4 regions of the Streptomyces sp. NPDC001890 genome follow, and region 2 is predicted to be linked to each of the others. Evidence: riboswitches for the same ligand, from Rfam matches in the RefSeq annotation. Region 2 holds a riboswitch; each other region holds the start of a gene.

Region 1 (3,356 bases), on a different contig from region 2:
GCCACCGCACCAGGCCGGCCGCACGGTCAGGCGGATGCCTCGGTGAGTTCGGCCAGTTCCTGCTCGGTCAGGGTGAGGTCCGCGACGGCCAGCAGCGCGGGCAGCTGCTCGACCGTACGGGCCGAGGCGATCGGCGCGGCCACGGTCGGCCGGGAGGCGAGCCAGGCCAGCGCGACGGTCGCGATCTCCACACCGCGCTCCTGGGCGACCTTGTCCAGCGCTGCCAGGACCTTCTGCCCGCGCTCCGACTCCAGGTGCGCGCGGGCACCCTCCGCCCGCGCGCTCTCCACCGACGTGCCCGGACGGTACTTGCCGGTGAGGAATCCGGAGGCCAGGGCGAAGTACGGCACAGCGCCGAGCCCGGCGCGGGCCACCGTGTCCTGGAGCTCGCCCTCGTACGTGTCGCGGGAGACCAGGTTGTAGTGCGGCTGAAGGGCGACGTAACGGGCCAGCCCCTCGCGCTCCGAGAAGTCCAGGGACGCCTGGAGCCGCGCGGGGCCGATGTTGGAGGCGGCGATCTCGCGGACCTTGCCCTCCTTCACCAGCTGGTCCAGGGCGGTGATGATGTCCTCGACCGGCACGGTCTCGTCGTCGAAGTGCGTGTAATAGAGGTCGATGTACTCGGTGCCGAGCCGGCGCAGCGATTCCTCGGCCGCGGCCTTGATGTTGGCGGGCGCGAGCCCCTGGTACCGGGGGTGGGTACTGACCTTCGTGGCGACGACGATGTCGGAGCGGTTGCCGCGCGCGGCCAGCCACTTGCCGATGACGGTCTCGGACTCGCCGCCCTCGTTGCCCGGGACCCAGGCGGAGTACCCGTCGGCGGTGTCGATGAAGTTGCCGCCGGCCGCGGCGTACGCGTCCAGCACCGCGAACGACTGCGCCTCGTCGGCGGTCCAGCCGAAGACGTTGCCACCGAGAGCGAGCGGGAAGACCTGGAGGTCGGAAGGGCCCAGCTTACGAAGAGAAGTCATAAGTGGATCAACGGATTCCGGATGGCGCGCTATTCCGAATCACTCATGGCAGGCCGCCCACAAAAGACCGGCAGCCCTGACGTCGGGGGGTGAGCGTCAGGACTGCCGGGGTTCTCAGGGGTTGAGGCCCTTGCTGCGGAGCCAGGCCATCGGGTCGATGCCCGTGCCGTCGGCGGTGTGGACCTCCAGGTGGAGGTGGGGGCCCGTCACGTTGCCGGTCGCGCCGACCCGGCCGATGGTGTCACCGGTGGTGACCTTCTGGCCGACGCTGACGCCGATCGAGGACTGGTGGCAGTACCAGATCTCCGTACCGTCCTCCAGCTCCAGCACGGTGCGGTAGCCGTACGAGCCGGCCAGGCCCGCCGACTTGATCGTGCCGCCGTGGACGGCCTTGATCGGGGTGCCGGTCGGGGCGGCGAAGTCGAGGCCGGTGTGGTAGCCGGAGGACCACATCGAACCGGCCTGGCCGTAGGTCGAGGTGATCGTGTACGAGAAGGTCGGGATGGCGTAGCTGGCGGCGAGCTTGGCGAGCCGGGCGGCCTCCGCCTTCTTCCTGGCCTCCTCCTCCGCCTTCTTCTTCTCGGCGGCGGCCTTGGCCTGGGCCTCGTCCTGCTGCTTCTGGGCCTCGGCGGCCGCCTTCTCCGCGGCCCTCTTCTCCTCGGCCGCCTTGGCCTCGGCGTCGGCGGCGTCCTGCTGCTGCTCGGCCTGCTGGAGGATGCGGGCGCGGAGCGCCTCACCCGCGTCCGTCGTGCCCTGCTCCGCCTCGGCGGTGGTGATGCCGGCGGTGGTGAGCGGGGCGGCGGCGGCCGCGACCTCGGACTTGTCCGTCTCGGACTCGCCGGAGAACAGGGCGCCCACGCCGGGAAGGGACTTGGCGTCGGGGAGGTTGTCCGTGATGGCGTCGGGCATGGAGATGGAGACCGGCGGCTTGCTCTGCGCGGAGGCCATGCCACCCGCACCGACCGCCGCTATGACGCCGACACCCAGCACCGTGGAACTGCGGGCGAGCCCGTTGCGCTGCTTGGCGACGCGGTGCTTGCCGCGCACCGGGCGGACGGACTCCTCGGTGGGGTTCCACTCGTCCCAGCCACGGTCGGGCTCACTGGTGAACCCACCGGTGAAGTTGCCTTCGGGCCCGGTGCCGTAGTCGTGATCGAACCGGGACGGGGCCTCGGGGGCAGGCTTGTTGGACGCCACGGGGGCGCACTCCTTTCCTTCCTTCTCGCCTACCGGGTTAGCTGACGGGTTCGGAGCAGGAAGGTCTCCTACGGGCCCCTCTGCCTCTCACGAGACACAGGTGTCCGATTCACCCCATGTAGGTGGTTCCCCGGTTCCCTTGCGGAATTCGGCGCTCGCGCACGGCGCCGCCACTGATGACGGCTGGGACGACCGCGCTGCGTTATCGAACGTTAATAGACACCGGGGCCGTATTCCAAGCCGTTCCCACTGATCGTTCACTTCTTTGGCCTGGACTTTACGGGGCACAAGCGGGCGGAATCGGACGAGTTGACCGACCCTCAGCCACTACCCCGTTTCTGACGTTGCGTCAAACGTTATGCGGAGCGGTGCCTTTCAGTTACGCACGGTGGCATCACCCCATCACACCACCACCCCCGCCCACACCTCACGTCTCCTCACGTTTCCCGCACCCCCTCATTCCTCCGCCCACCCCTCACGTCTCCTCGGCACCGACGATCCGCACGGTCCTCCGCCGGTCCGGCTGCCCCTCGGCCGGGCGTGCGACCGCGAGCAACGCCATGTCGTCGGTCGTCTCGCCGCCCGTGTGCAGCCGCACGTCATCGGTCAGGGCGGACAGCAGCTCCTCGGGCCCCGGGAAGATCCGCCCGCGCAGCCGGGCCGCCGGATCGTAGAAGACCCCCTCGGCGTCCCGCGCCTCCGAGAGGCCGTCCGTGTAGAGGAGCAGAGTCGTCCCGGCCGGCAGCTCCCACTCGTCCGTGCACTCCGGCCACACCCCCAGCCCCATCCCGATCGGCAGCGCGGGCACGGAGGGCTTCAGCACCTCCAGCGCCCCGTCCGAATGCAGCAGGATCGGCTCGGGGTGCCCCCGGTTGACGATCCGCACCCGGGACAGCCCGTACGGGATCTCGGCCAGCACGGCGGTGATGAAGCCCTCCAGCACATCGAGCCCGCCCCGCCGCGCCTCCTCCCGCGCCAGCGCCCGCTCCAGCCGCCCCGCCACCCCCTCCAACGAGGATTCCTGCTCGGCCGCCTCGCGGAACGCCCCGATGACCACCGCCACCGTCTCGACGGCGTCGAGCCCCTTCCCCCGTACGTCACCGACCACCAGCCGCACCCCGTGCGGGGTGTCCGCCACGGCGAACAGGTCACCGCCGACGAACTCGTCCGCCTGAGCCGCCTCGTACC
Region 2 (3,356 bases):
CCGGAGGAAAGGCATCGCCATGCTGTTCCGTCCCACCGCCCGTCACGTACTGCCCGAGTTCACCGAGCGCACGGCCAACGGGACCCGCACCCTCGACCCGTACTCCAAACTGCTCTCCGAACGGATCGTCTTCCTCGGCACCCCGGTCGACGACGCCGCGGCGAGCGATCTGATCGCGCAACTCATGTACCTGGAGCACGACGCCCCGGACCGGCCCGTATCGCTCTACATCAACTCGCCCGGCGGCTCGTTCGGGGCCATGTCCGCGATCTACGACACGATGCAGTACCTCACGTGCGAGGTGGAGACCTACTGTCTCGGCCAGGCCGGCTCCTGCGCCTCCGCGCTGCTCGCCGCGGGCGCTCCCGGCCGGCGGCACGCACTGCCCGGCGCACGGGTCGTCGTGCGGCAGCCCGAGCTCACCGAGCCGGTGCGGGGCCGGCCGTCCGACCTGGAGATCGAGGCACAGGAGCTGGGACGGGTCCGTGCGATGCTCACCGCGCTGTTGGCCCGTCACACGGGCCGCACCGAGGGGCAGATCACCGCCGACACCGAACGCGACCTCATCCTCGACGCGGCGGGCGCCAAGGCGTACGGGCTGGTGGACCACGTCCTGGAGAGCCGGAATTCCTCACTCCCGCCGCACGGCGCGAGGTGAACGCCCGATGCGACCACCGGAGTTCCCACCGCTGCCCGCGCTGACCCGCGCCGAGGGGGAGTTCATCGACCACTACCTCGAAGTCCTCGACCAGGTGGGCCGGATCAACCCGGCCCGAGGCAGTGACACCTACGGTGCGCTGCGCGCCGCACAGGCACTCGTGACCCGGTCACGGGCGCTGCGGGACGCCCTCGCGTTGATGCACGAGCGCGGCGAGGCACGGATCCACGCCGCCACGCTCGCCCGGGCGCTGCGCGTGCTGGACGGGGAACGGCGGGCCGGACGGGTCACCGTACCCCCGGCTCCGGGCAGTTGACCGACTGCCGCACCGCGTGCCGACGGCGGGGCCCCGCCCAACTGCCCCCGCCTCGCCGTCCGGCGGCCCTTCACCCAACTCCCGTACCCGACACGCCCGACAGGGCCACCGAAATTCCTCGCTCGTTCGGCGTAGGAAGTCCCCCTCACGAGGGACCACTCAACTTGCGTTTTGCACGTGGACAGTGAATGGAATCCAGCCTTCCGTGCCTGGTACGAACCCTTTCCGGATCACTGGCGGAGCGTCAAAAATCCTCATGTCCACCCGAACGGATCAGTCGTGAGGAGCCTCACATATCCCTGTTTCAGCTCGGAAATCCGGCAGTCGGTGAGTCAAGATCCCTGGGACGACAAGCCCCCGCCACCGCGGCGGGGCGGTCCGGGCGGACGCCGAGTCCTGCCGCCGTCCGGATGCCTGGTCGACAGAAGTGGATCGGCAGGAGTGGAGGACCCGAGCACAACGGGTCGACCTGAACACCGGTCGACCCTCGGGGTGAAGCCGCCGAACGCGGCCGGGCAACTTCGCCAGCCCGAACCCGACAGGTCATCCTTCACAGGCGGCTGACGAAGGGTTGCGCATGACTGCGCAGGTTCATGTCCCGTCTCTGCTCGTCCGGGCCGGTACGGCCTCGGTTCTCACACTCGCCGCCGTCGGCGGCACCATGTTCGCCCCGGGCGCCGCGACGGACGCCCAGGCGGCGACGCTGTCGATGAAGGCACTCAAGATCGCGGCGTCGAAGAAGGGATCGCCCTACGGGTGGGGGGCCACCGGCCCGAGCCGCTTCGACTGCTCGGGGCTGACGCTCTATTCCTTCAAGAAAGCGGGCAAGAAGCTCCCCCGCACGGCCCAGCAGCAGTACAACCGGACCCGGCACATCTCGGCCTCGCACCGCAAACGCGGCGATCTGGTCTTCTTCCACTACGGCCGCAGCGTCTACCACGTCGGGATCTACGCCGGTAAGGGCAAGATCTGGCACTCGCCGAGGACCGGCGCCGTGGTGCGGCTGGAGAAGATCTGGACCAAGAGCGTCTACTACGGCCGGGTCCGCTGAGGCGCGGCCCGTCCGGCAGGCCCCGGGCCGCCGGACCCGGCCCCCGCTCAGTGCGGCAGCGGCCCGGTCACCAGCACCAGCCCCAGCGCGGTGAGCGCCGCGCCGCTGCCGCCCTCGATGGCGCGCGCGGTACGCGGCCGGCGCAGCCACCGCCCCAGCCGGTCCACGAGGAGCGCCACGGCCGGGAACCAGACCAGCGCCATCGCGACGACGATCGCCGCGAGGAGCAGGGTCCTGGGCAGCGGCGGCTGCCCGTCGGGGACGAACTGCGGCAGCAGGCTGAGGAAGAGCACCGGCGCCTTGGGATTGAGCGCGTTGGTCAGGAAGCCCTGCCGCAGCGCGCGCCCGCGTCCCCGGTCCGCGGGCCGGTCCTCGGGACCGTCCCCGCCCGGGGCGCGGCGCCGGGCCGCGCGCAGGGCGCTGATGCCGAGGTACAGGACGTAGACCCCGCCGAGCAGCTGGACGGTACGCAGCAGGGCGGGCACCGCCACGAGCACCGCGGCGAGCCCGGCGACGGCCAGGGCGGTGTGCACCAGCAGGCCGCCGGCCACGCCCAGCGCGCTGGCCACGCCCGCGCTCCGGGAGGCGAGCGCGTTGCGTACGACGACGGTGAAGTCCGCGCCCGGCAGCGCGACCATTCCCGCGGCGACCCCGACGAAGGCGATCAGTTGTGCGTCCATGGGTCCACCCTGACCCGGCAGAGCCTTTAGCGTGTACTTGCAATCTTCTGGGTCTGCCAAAAGGAACGCTTAATGTACGACCCGACACGACTGGCGGCGCTGGTGGCGGTCGCGGAGGCCGGATCGATCACCCGGGCCGCCACACGTCTGGGCTACACCGCGCCGGCCCTCTCCCAGCAGCTCGCCAAGCTGGAGCGGGAGGCGGGCGCCGCACTGCTGGTACGTCACCACCGAGGTGCCCGGCTCACGGCCGCGGGCGAACTGCTGGCCGGACGCGCCCGGCGCGTCCTCGACGAGATGGACCAGGCCCGCCATGAGCTGGCCCGCCTCTCCGGACTGTCCGGCGGGCGCCTGCGGGTCGGCACGTTCACCACGGCGGGCATCCATCTGCTGCCGCCGGTGCTGAGCGCCTTCCGGCGTGCCCATCCGGACGTGGAGCTGGCGGTCACCGAGTACGAACCGCCCCAGGGGGTGGCGGCGGTGGCCGCCGGCGACGTCGATCTGGCGCTGACCCATGTGTACGAGCCGGCCGCCGCGACGCCCTGGCCCGCCGGGGTCTTCGCCGAACCGCTGCTGGTCGAGGAGCTGGTGCTGATCACGGCGGTCGGCCAGATGCTGTCCGAGGGCAGCGGGAGACTGCCGGTGACCGAA
Region 3 (3,356 bases), on a different contig from region 2:
GCTCGCCACGCTCCTGAACCGCCTTCCGGACCTGCGGCTTGCGGTGGAACCTACCGATTTGCGGTGGCGCGGCGGGCTCATCATGCGCGGACTCCGCACGCTTCCCGTGGAGTTCACCCCGGGGTCCGCCCACGCTGAAAGTGACACACCGTCAACTCTGTGACTTTCACGTGATCTGTGCTGCATCGACTTGTGACTCCCGTTCGAACCCGGCTAGGTTCACCGTTCGACTCACCAGTCACACGTCAGCTACCCGGAAGGCAACCCCATGGGCTCCGCGAACGGCAAACACCGTCGCCCCCGTCAGGCACCCGCCATCGTCGTCGCCGCGGGCGTGACCGGATCGGCCATCGCCATCCCGCTGCTCGGCGCGTCCGGTGCCCACGCGGCCGACGCCACGACCTGGGACCGGGTGGCCGAGTGCGAGAGCGGCGGCGCATGGAGCGCCGACTTCCAGAACGGCTACTACGGCGGCCTCCAGTTCTCGCAGGAGACCTGGAAGGCGTACGGCGGTGAGTCGTACGCGGAGCGCGCCGACCTCGCCAGCCGCGCGCAGCAGATAGAGGTGGCCGAGAAGGTGCTGGACGACCGGGGCCCGCGCGCCTGGCCCAGCTGCGCGGTCATCTCCGGCCTGGCCGTGGACGGGACGCTGCCGGGGGTGGACCCGGGCTCGGTGCCCGCCGAGGACCCGGCCGGGAACGGGAAGCCGGCTGACGACGCGTCGGCGGACCCGTCCGGCGACGCCACGCCGTCCGGGAGTGCCTCGGACGGTACGGACGGCTCGGACGCCGTCGACGGCGCGGACGGCTCGGAGGGGTCCGGCAAGCCGTCGGGGAAGACCAAGTCGTCCCCGAAGCCCTCGGCCTCGACCACCCCGTCCCCCGAGGCGCCCGCCTCGCCCGACGCGGCCGGCGGCCAGGGCGGCAAGCACCGCGGCGCGCCGGCCGCCGAGAAGGGCGGCACCGCGGACGCCGACGGCCGCGAGTCGGGCCGTCACGCCTCGCGCGGCGGCAAGGACGCGCGCGACACGCCCGACCCGGCCGCCGACGGCACGTACACCGTCCGCGCCGGCGACAACCTCTGGTCGATTGCTGACGCACAGAAGGTTCCCGGCGGCTGGCCCGCGCTCTACGAGGCCAACAAGGCCGCCGTCGGCGCCGACCCGGACCTCATCCTCGCTGGCCAGAGCCTCGATCTCGATGTGAAGGCCAAGTGAGGGAAGTCTGATAATCGACTAAAAGCGCCCCTAAAACTGGGCTAGTTCAGGGACCTATGTCCGCTTATGCGTAAGTGAGACATGGGTCTCTTTGCGTCAACTGGCGTGTCGCGTCCGGGGACCCCTTCCGCATCGTGCCCCACCTGCGGAAACAACAGTTCTTCAGATGCAAGTAAGGGCTGATTGTCCGATGTGTCCATCTTTGAAAGTGGGGGTTGCGTATGTTTACGGTCGGAACCGCTCGCACCGCGGGCCCCGTCGACCGTCACGCCGAATCCTGCCGTCGGTCGAAGGGAACAGACGCGTAAAGCGCCGTAGGCAGGAGCGGGGGACCCAGGTAAGCGCCGGGCCCGATCGTCGAAAGACGCATCAGGACCGGCTTGGGGTGAAGTCGCGTGCTAGGACGTGCGACCGGGCAACTCACTTGGCCCGAACCCGACAGCTCACCTCGTAGGCGTCGGTGAGGAGAAGTTCCATGCTGCTTTCCAGCAAGGGCAAGCACCGCCGCCCGTCCAAGGCCGTCCGCATCGCCACGCTCGCCGGTGTCGCCGGTGCCGCAGTCGCCGTGCCCCTGATGGGCGCGACCGGCGCCTCCGCCGCCTCCGTCGCCACCTGGGACGCCGTCGCCCAGTGCGAGTCCGGTGGCAACTGGTCCATCAACACCGGCAACGGCTACTACGGCGGTCTGCAGTTCTCGCAGTCCAGCTGGGCCGCCGCCGGCGGTACGCAGTACGCTCCCCGCGCCGACCTGGCCACCAAGGCCCAGCAGATCGCCACCGCCGAGCGGCTCCTCGACATGCAGGGCCCCGGTGCCTGGGGCTGTGCCGGTGCCGGCAACCTGACCAACGACGGCGTCGACCCGGGCGTCGACACCGGCTCCTCGAACTCCTCCTCCAACTCCACCGCGAGCTCCGGCGCCTCCGAGCAGCAGAGCGCCCCGGCCGCCCCGAAGCAGCAGGCCGCGCCGAAGCCGGCCGAGCGCACCGAGGCCCCCGCCGCCTCCCGCTCGGACCGCACCACCGCCCCGCAGGCCGAGTCGAAGAAGACCGTCACCACGCCGACCGGCGAGAAGGTCAAGAAGGGCGACGGCGAGTACAAGGTCGTCTCCGGCGACTCGCTGAGCAAGATCGCCGCCGACCACAAGGTCAAGGGCGGCTGGCAGAAGCTGTTCGAGCTGAACAAGGACATCGTCAAGAACGCCGACCTGATCTACCCGGGTCAGCAGCTTCACCTGACGAAGTAGTCGCGGCTCGCTCCTCCCCGAGTACCACCCCGGCCCGGCGCGCATTCCCCCGTATGCGCCCGGCCGGGGTGCTGCCGTTCGTGCACGGGAGAGCGCCGGACCGTTCAACTGTTGTAGTTACTGACCAGTAAATATCTGACTGTTTGTCCGGGAATCTGTGCTCTCGGGTCCTTTTTCGTCCCAGGGGCCGGGCGGTCGGCCGACTGACCGGGCCGGGCCGGTTAGGCTCTTGGCGCAAGGCCAAAGCGACCCTGCACAACCAGCGTCATATCCCAGAAGGAGATGCCTCGTGCCGTCCATCGACGTCGTCGTAGCCCGGGAAATCCTCGACTCCCGCGGAAACCCCACGGTCGAGGTAGAGGTCGGCCTCGACGACGGCAGCACGGGCCGTGCTGCCGTTCCGTCCGGCGCCTCCACCGGTGCGTTCGAGGCCATTGAGCTTCGCGACGGTGACCCCAACCGCTACCAGGGCAAGGGCGTCGAGAAGGCCGTCCTCGCCGTGATCGAGCAGATCGGCCCGGAGCTCGTCGGCTACGACGCCACCGAGCAGCGCCTGATCGACCAGGCGATGTTCGACCTGGACGCCACCGAGAACAAGGGCTCGCTCGGCGCCAACGCCATCCTCGGCGTCTCGCTGGCCGTCGCCCACGCCGCGTCCGAGGCCTCGGACCTGCCGCTCTTCCGCTACCTCGGCGGCCCGAACGCGCACCTGCTGCCCGTTCCGATGATGAACATCCTCAACGGCGGTTCGCACGCCGACTCCAACGTGGACATCCAGGAGTTCATGATCGCGCCGATCGGCGCGGAGTCCTTCTCCGAGGCGCTGCGCTGGGGTGCCGAGGTCTACCACACGCTGAAGAAGGTCCTGAAGACCAAGGGCCTGTCGACCGGTCTCGG
Region 4 (3,356 bases), on a different contig from region 2:
CCGTCCGGCGCCTTCCGGAGTCGACCGTCCAATGCTTTCCGGAGCGGACCGTCCGACGAGAATTCAGATGAACGCAATGCGGGCAGGCGGAGCATGGGCACACGGAATTCAGGCGGCACGGAATTCGACCCGGTCCGGCGACATCCCGCGCGATGACTTCTCCTTGTATCGCGACGACTTCTCTTTGTATACGGCGTAATTGTTAATCCCGGACGCCTGCGGTGTTTACGGAATGTTGCGTGGTCCTCACCCGGTCTGCGCCGGGAGCGGCGGGCCGTCGTCGCAGCCGGTGCGTGGCCGCGGCCCGCTCCGCGTGGTGCGCGGCCAGCGCCCTGGCCCGTTCCGCGTCGCCGCGCGCCACCGCGTCCACGATGGCCCCGCGCTCGGCCCAGGAGTCCACCGGGCCGACGGGCTGCTCGACCGCGTACATCCAGGCGATCTTGTGCCGCAGCTGCGTGAGCAGCGCGATCAGGCCGGGGCTGCCGGAGGCCTGCGCCAGCGTCTCGTGGAACCAGCCGCCCAGCGCGCGCAGGTCCTCGCCCTCGCCGCGCCGGGCCCGGTCCTGGCCGAGCCGCACGAGGCCGCGGAGCACCTTGAGGTGAGCCTCGGTGCGGCGTTGCGCGGCGCGGGCGGCACCCAGTGGCTCCAGCAGCGTGCGGACCTCCAGGAGGTCGGCCGCCTCCCGTTCGGTGGGCTCGGCGACGCAGGCGCCCGCGTGCCGGCGGGTGACCACGAAACCCTCGGACTCCAGGGTGCGCAGCGCCTCGCGCACCGGGACGCGGGAGACCCCGTAACGGCGGGCCAGCAACTCCTCCGTGAGACGGCTGCCGCGTTCGAAGACACCGGAGACGATGTCGTCACGGATTGCCGTGCATACCGAATGCGCCGGAATGCGCATGTCCGAACCTCCGCCTCAATCACCCGCAAATCGCGGCCGGCCGACGCCTGTTGTGCGACTCTATTGCAATGCGGCCGCATTTCCGATGCCGGGCGAAAATTCATGAATATCTTTTGGCCACGGGGTGACCGGGCGGGCGGTCGTCCCCCGCGGGCGGGCGGCTGAAATGCCGAAGGCCCCGGCATGCCGCCGGGGCCTTCGGACGAGGTGGTGCGTGGGCGTCGGTCAGACGTCGACGCCGTGGGCGCGCAGGTACGCGACCGGGTCCATGTCGGAGCCGTACGACGGGGTCGTCCGGGCCTCGAAGTGGAGGTGCGGTCCGGTCGAGTTGCCGGTCGAGCCGGAGAGGCCGATCTGCTGGCCCGCGCCGACGCTCTGGCCGACGGAGACGCCGATCGAGGAGAGGTGGCCGTACTGCGTGTACGTGCCGTCCGTCATCCGGAGCACGATGTTGTTGCCGTACGCGCCGCCCCAGCCGGCCTCGACGACGGTGCCGGCGCCGACGGCGACGACGGAACTGCCGGAGGCGGCGTGGAAGTCGATGCCGGAGTGGCTGCCGGAGGACCAGAGCGAGCCGCTGGACTTGTAGCCGGTGCTGACGTACGAACCGGCGACCGGAAGCCGGAAGGCGCCCAGGCGGGTGCGTTCGGCGGACCGGGCGGCGCGCGCCTTCTCGGCGCGGGCCTCGGCGGCGCGCTTCGCTTCGGCCTTGGCCTTGGCCTTCGCCTTCGCCTCGGCCTTCTTCTCGGCCTCGGCCTTGCGGTGGGCCTCGGCCTTCGCCTTCGCCGCGGCGTCGGCCTGGTGCTGCTGGGCGTCGGCCTGGGCGTCGATCCGGTCGGCGAGGGTCTTGTCGATGGCGATGACCTGGCTGAGACCGGTCTCGCTCGCGGAGGGGGCGTCGGAGTCCGCTGCGAAGGCGGGAGCGGCCAGGCCGCCGATGACGCCGGTGGTGGCCAGAGCCGCGACGCCGACGGCCTTCGCGCTGCGGCGCGTCAGTCGGCTCGGGGCACGGTGCTTCCCGGTGGCACGGGTGAACGCCATGGAGTGGCTGGTCCTTTCCTTCCTTCTCGCCTACCGGGTTAGCTGACGGGTTCGGAGCAGGAAGGTCTCCTACGGACGCCCCGGCCCGTGCGGGCTCAGGCATCCGATTCACCCCAGGGACTGCGTGGGTCCCCGGCTCCCCAGGCTCGCGCCTGACGGGGACTCGGCGATGACTGTCCGGTACGTCACGGATGCGGCATACGAGTGACGGACAGTCGAGCCGACGCTAAGCGGGGTCACTTTCATTCACCAAACGGACAGGCCGTTTTGTAGCGCATCCCACAGGGCAGACAGGCAACCTCCCCCCATAACGGACAAAAAGGAAGACCCTGGCGAGATCGCACTCGCAAGGGCCTTCCTTCTGTCCCGATATCTGGCGATATCGACATGCCGAGGGTGGGGGTGCGGCGGGGCTGATGACCGGCCCCGCCCGGCGCCCGCCGGGCCTCTCGTCAGCCGGTGACCACCGACACCTCTCCGATGCCCAGCTCCCGGACGGGCTCCTCGATCCGTGCCGCGTCGCCGACGAGGATCGTGACCAGCCGGTCACCCGGGAAGGCGTTGACGACCGCCGCGGTCGCCTCGACCGTGCCGGTCTCCGCGAGCCGGGCGTACAGCTGCGCCTGGAAGTCGTCGGGCAGGTGCTGCTCGACCTGGTCGGCGAGGGTGCCCGCGACGGAGGCCGCCGTCTCGAACTTCAGGGGCGCCACACCCACGAGGTTCTGCACGGCCGTCTCGCGCTCCTCGTCGGTCAGCCCCTCGGCCGCCAGGGTCCGCAGCACGGTCCACAGGTCCTTGAGCGCCGGTTCGGTGGACTCCGTGTCCACCGAACCGCTGATGGCGAGCATCGCGGCGCCGGTCGCCCCCGAGGCGGAGTCCGGAGCCGAGGACCGCAACACCTGGGCGAAGGCCCGTACGCCGTAGGTGTAGCCCTTCTCCTCGCGCAGCACCCGGTCGAGACGGGAGGTGAGGGTGCCGCCCAGGCAGTACGTGCCGAGCACCTGGGCCGGCCACACGCTGTCGTGCCGGTCGGCGCCGATCCGGCCGATCAGCAGCTGCGTCTGCACCGCGCCCGGACGGTCGACGATCACCACCCGCCCGGTGTCGTCCGCGGTGATCGGCGGGGCGGGGCGCGGGGCCGCGGTGTCCCCCGACCAGTCGCCGAGGGTGTCGGCGAGCAGGGCGTCCAGGTCGATGCCGGTGAGGTCACCGACGACCACGGCGGTCGCCGTGGACGGCCGGACGTGGGCGTCGAAGAAGGCACGCACGGCGGCCGAGTCGATCCGCTCCACCGTCTCCTCGGTGCCCTGGCGCGGGCGCGACATCCGCGCCTCGGCCGGGAAGAGCTCCTTGGACAGCTGCTTGGCGGCGCGCCGGGCCGGGTTGGCCTGCTCGTGCGGGATCTCGTCGAGCCGGT

The links. Region 2 has a riboswitch for cyclic di-AMP ahead of ACFYY1_RS18275 (C40 family peptidase). Riboswitches for the same ligand answer to the same signal wherever they lie in the genome.
Region 1: it holds a riboswitch for cyclic di-AMP, as region 2 does, so the genes downstream of both, ACFYY1_RS36655 (M23 family metallopeptidase) here and ACFYY1_RS18275 (C40 family peptidase) in region 2, are expected to answer to the same signal.
Region 3: it holds a riboswitch for cyclic di-AMP, as region 2 does, so the genes downstream of both, ACFYY1_RS14955 (transglycosylase family protein) here and ACFYY1_RS18275 (C40 family peptidase) in region 2, are expected to answer to the same signal.
Region 4: it holds a riboswitch for cyclic di-AMP, as region 2 does, so the genes downstream of both, ACFYY1_RS24480 (M23 family metallopeptidase) here and ACFYY1_RS18275 (C40 family peptidase) in region 2, are expected to answer to the same signal.

What each region holds. Positions count from the first base shown of each region.
Region 1 is NZ_JBIATE010000028.1:55,732-59,087, reverse strand. It holds gene ACFYY1_RS36660 (aldo/keto reductase) at 27-971, opposite strand; gene ACFYY1_RS36655 (M23 family metallopeptidase) at 1,086-2,168, opposite strand; cyclic di-AMP (ydaO/yuaA leader) riboswitch at 2,180-2,332, opposite strand; gene ACFYY1_RS36650 (PP2C family protein-serine/threonine phosphatase) at 2,644-3,356, opposite strand, start outside.
Region 2 is NZ_JBIATE010000006.1:8,643-11,998, reverse strand. It holds gene ACFYY1_RS18285 (ATP-dependent Clp protease proteolytic subunit) at 23-658, shown strand; gene ACFYY1_RS18280 (hypothetical protein) at 666-974, shown strand; cyclic di-AMP (ydaO/yuaA leader) riboswitch at 1,376-1,548, shown strand; gene ACFYY1_RS18275 (C40 family peptidase) at 1,552-2,025, shown strand; gene ACFYY1_RS18270 (LysE family translocator) at 2,073-2,705, opposite strand; gene ACFYY1_RS18265 (LysR family transcriptional regulator) at 2,778-3,356, shown strand, end outside.
Region 3 is NZ_JBIATE010000004.1:88,033-91,388, reverse strand. It holds gene ACFYY1_RS14965 (cytochrome P450) at 1-163, shown strand, start outside; gene ACFYY1_RS14960 (transglycosylase family protein) at 269-1,216, shown strand; cyclic di-AMP (ydaO/yuaA leader) riboswitch at 1,517-1,688, shown strand; gene ACFYY1_RS14955 (transglycosylase family protein) at 1,692-2,459, shown strand; gene eno (phosphopyruvate hydratase) at 2,749-3,356, shown strand, end outside.
Region 4 is NZ_JBIATE010000010.1:215,107-218,462, forward strand. It holds gene ACFYY1_RS24475 (GntR family transcriptional regulator) at 203-898, opposite strand; gene ACFYY1_RS24480 (M23 family metallopeptidase) at 1,124-1,939, opposite strand; cyclic di-AMP (ydaO/yuaA leader) riboswitch at 1,953-2,118, opposite strand; gene ACFYY1_RS24485 (M16 family metallopeptidase) at 2,392-3,356, opposite strand, start outside.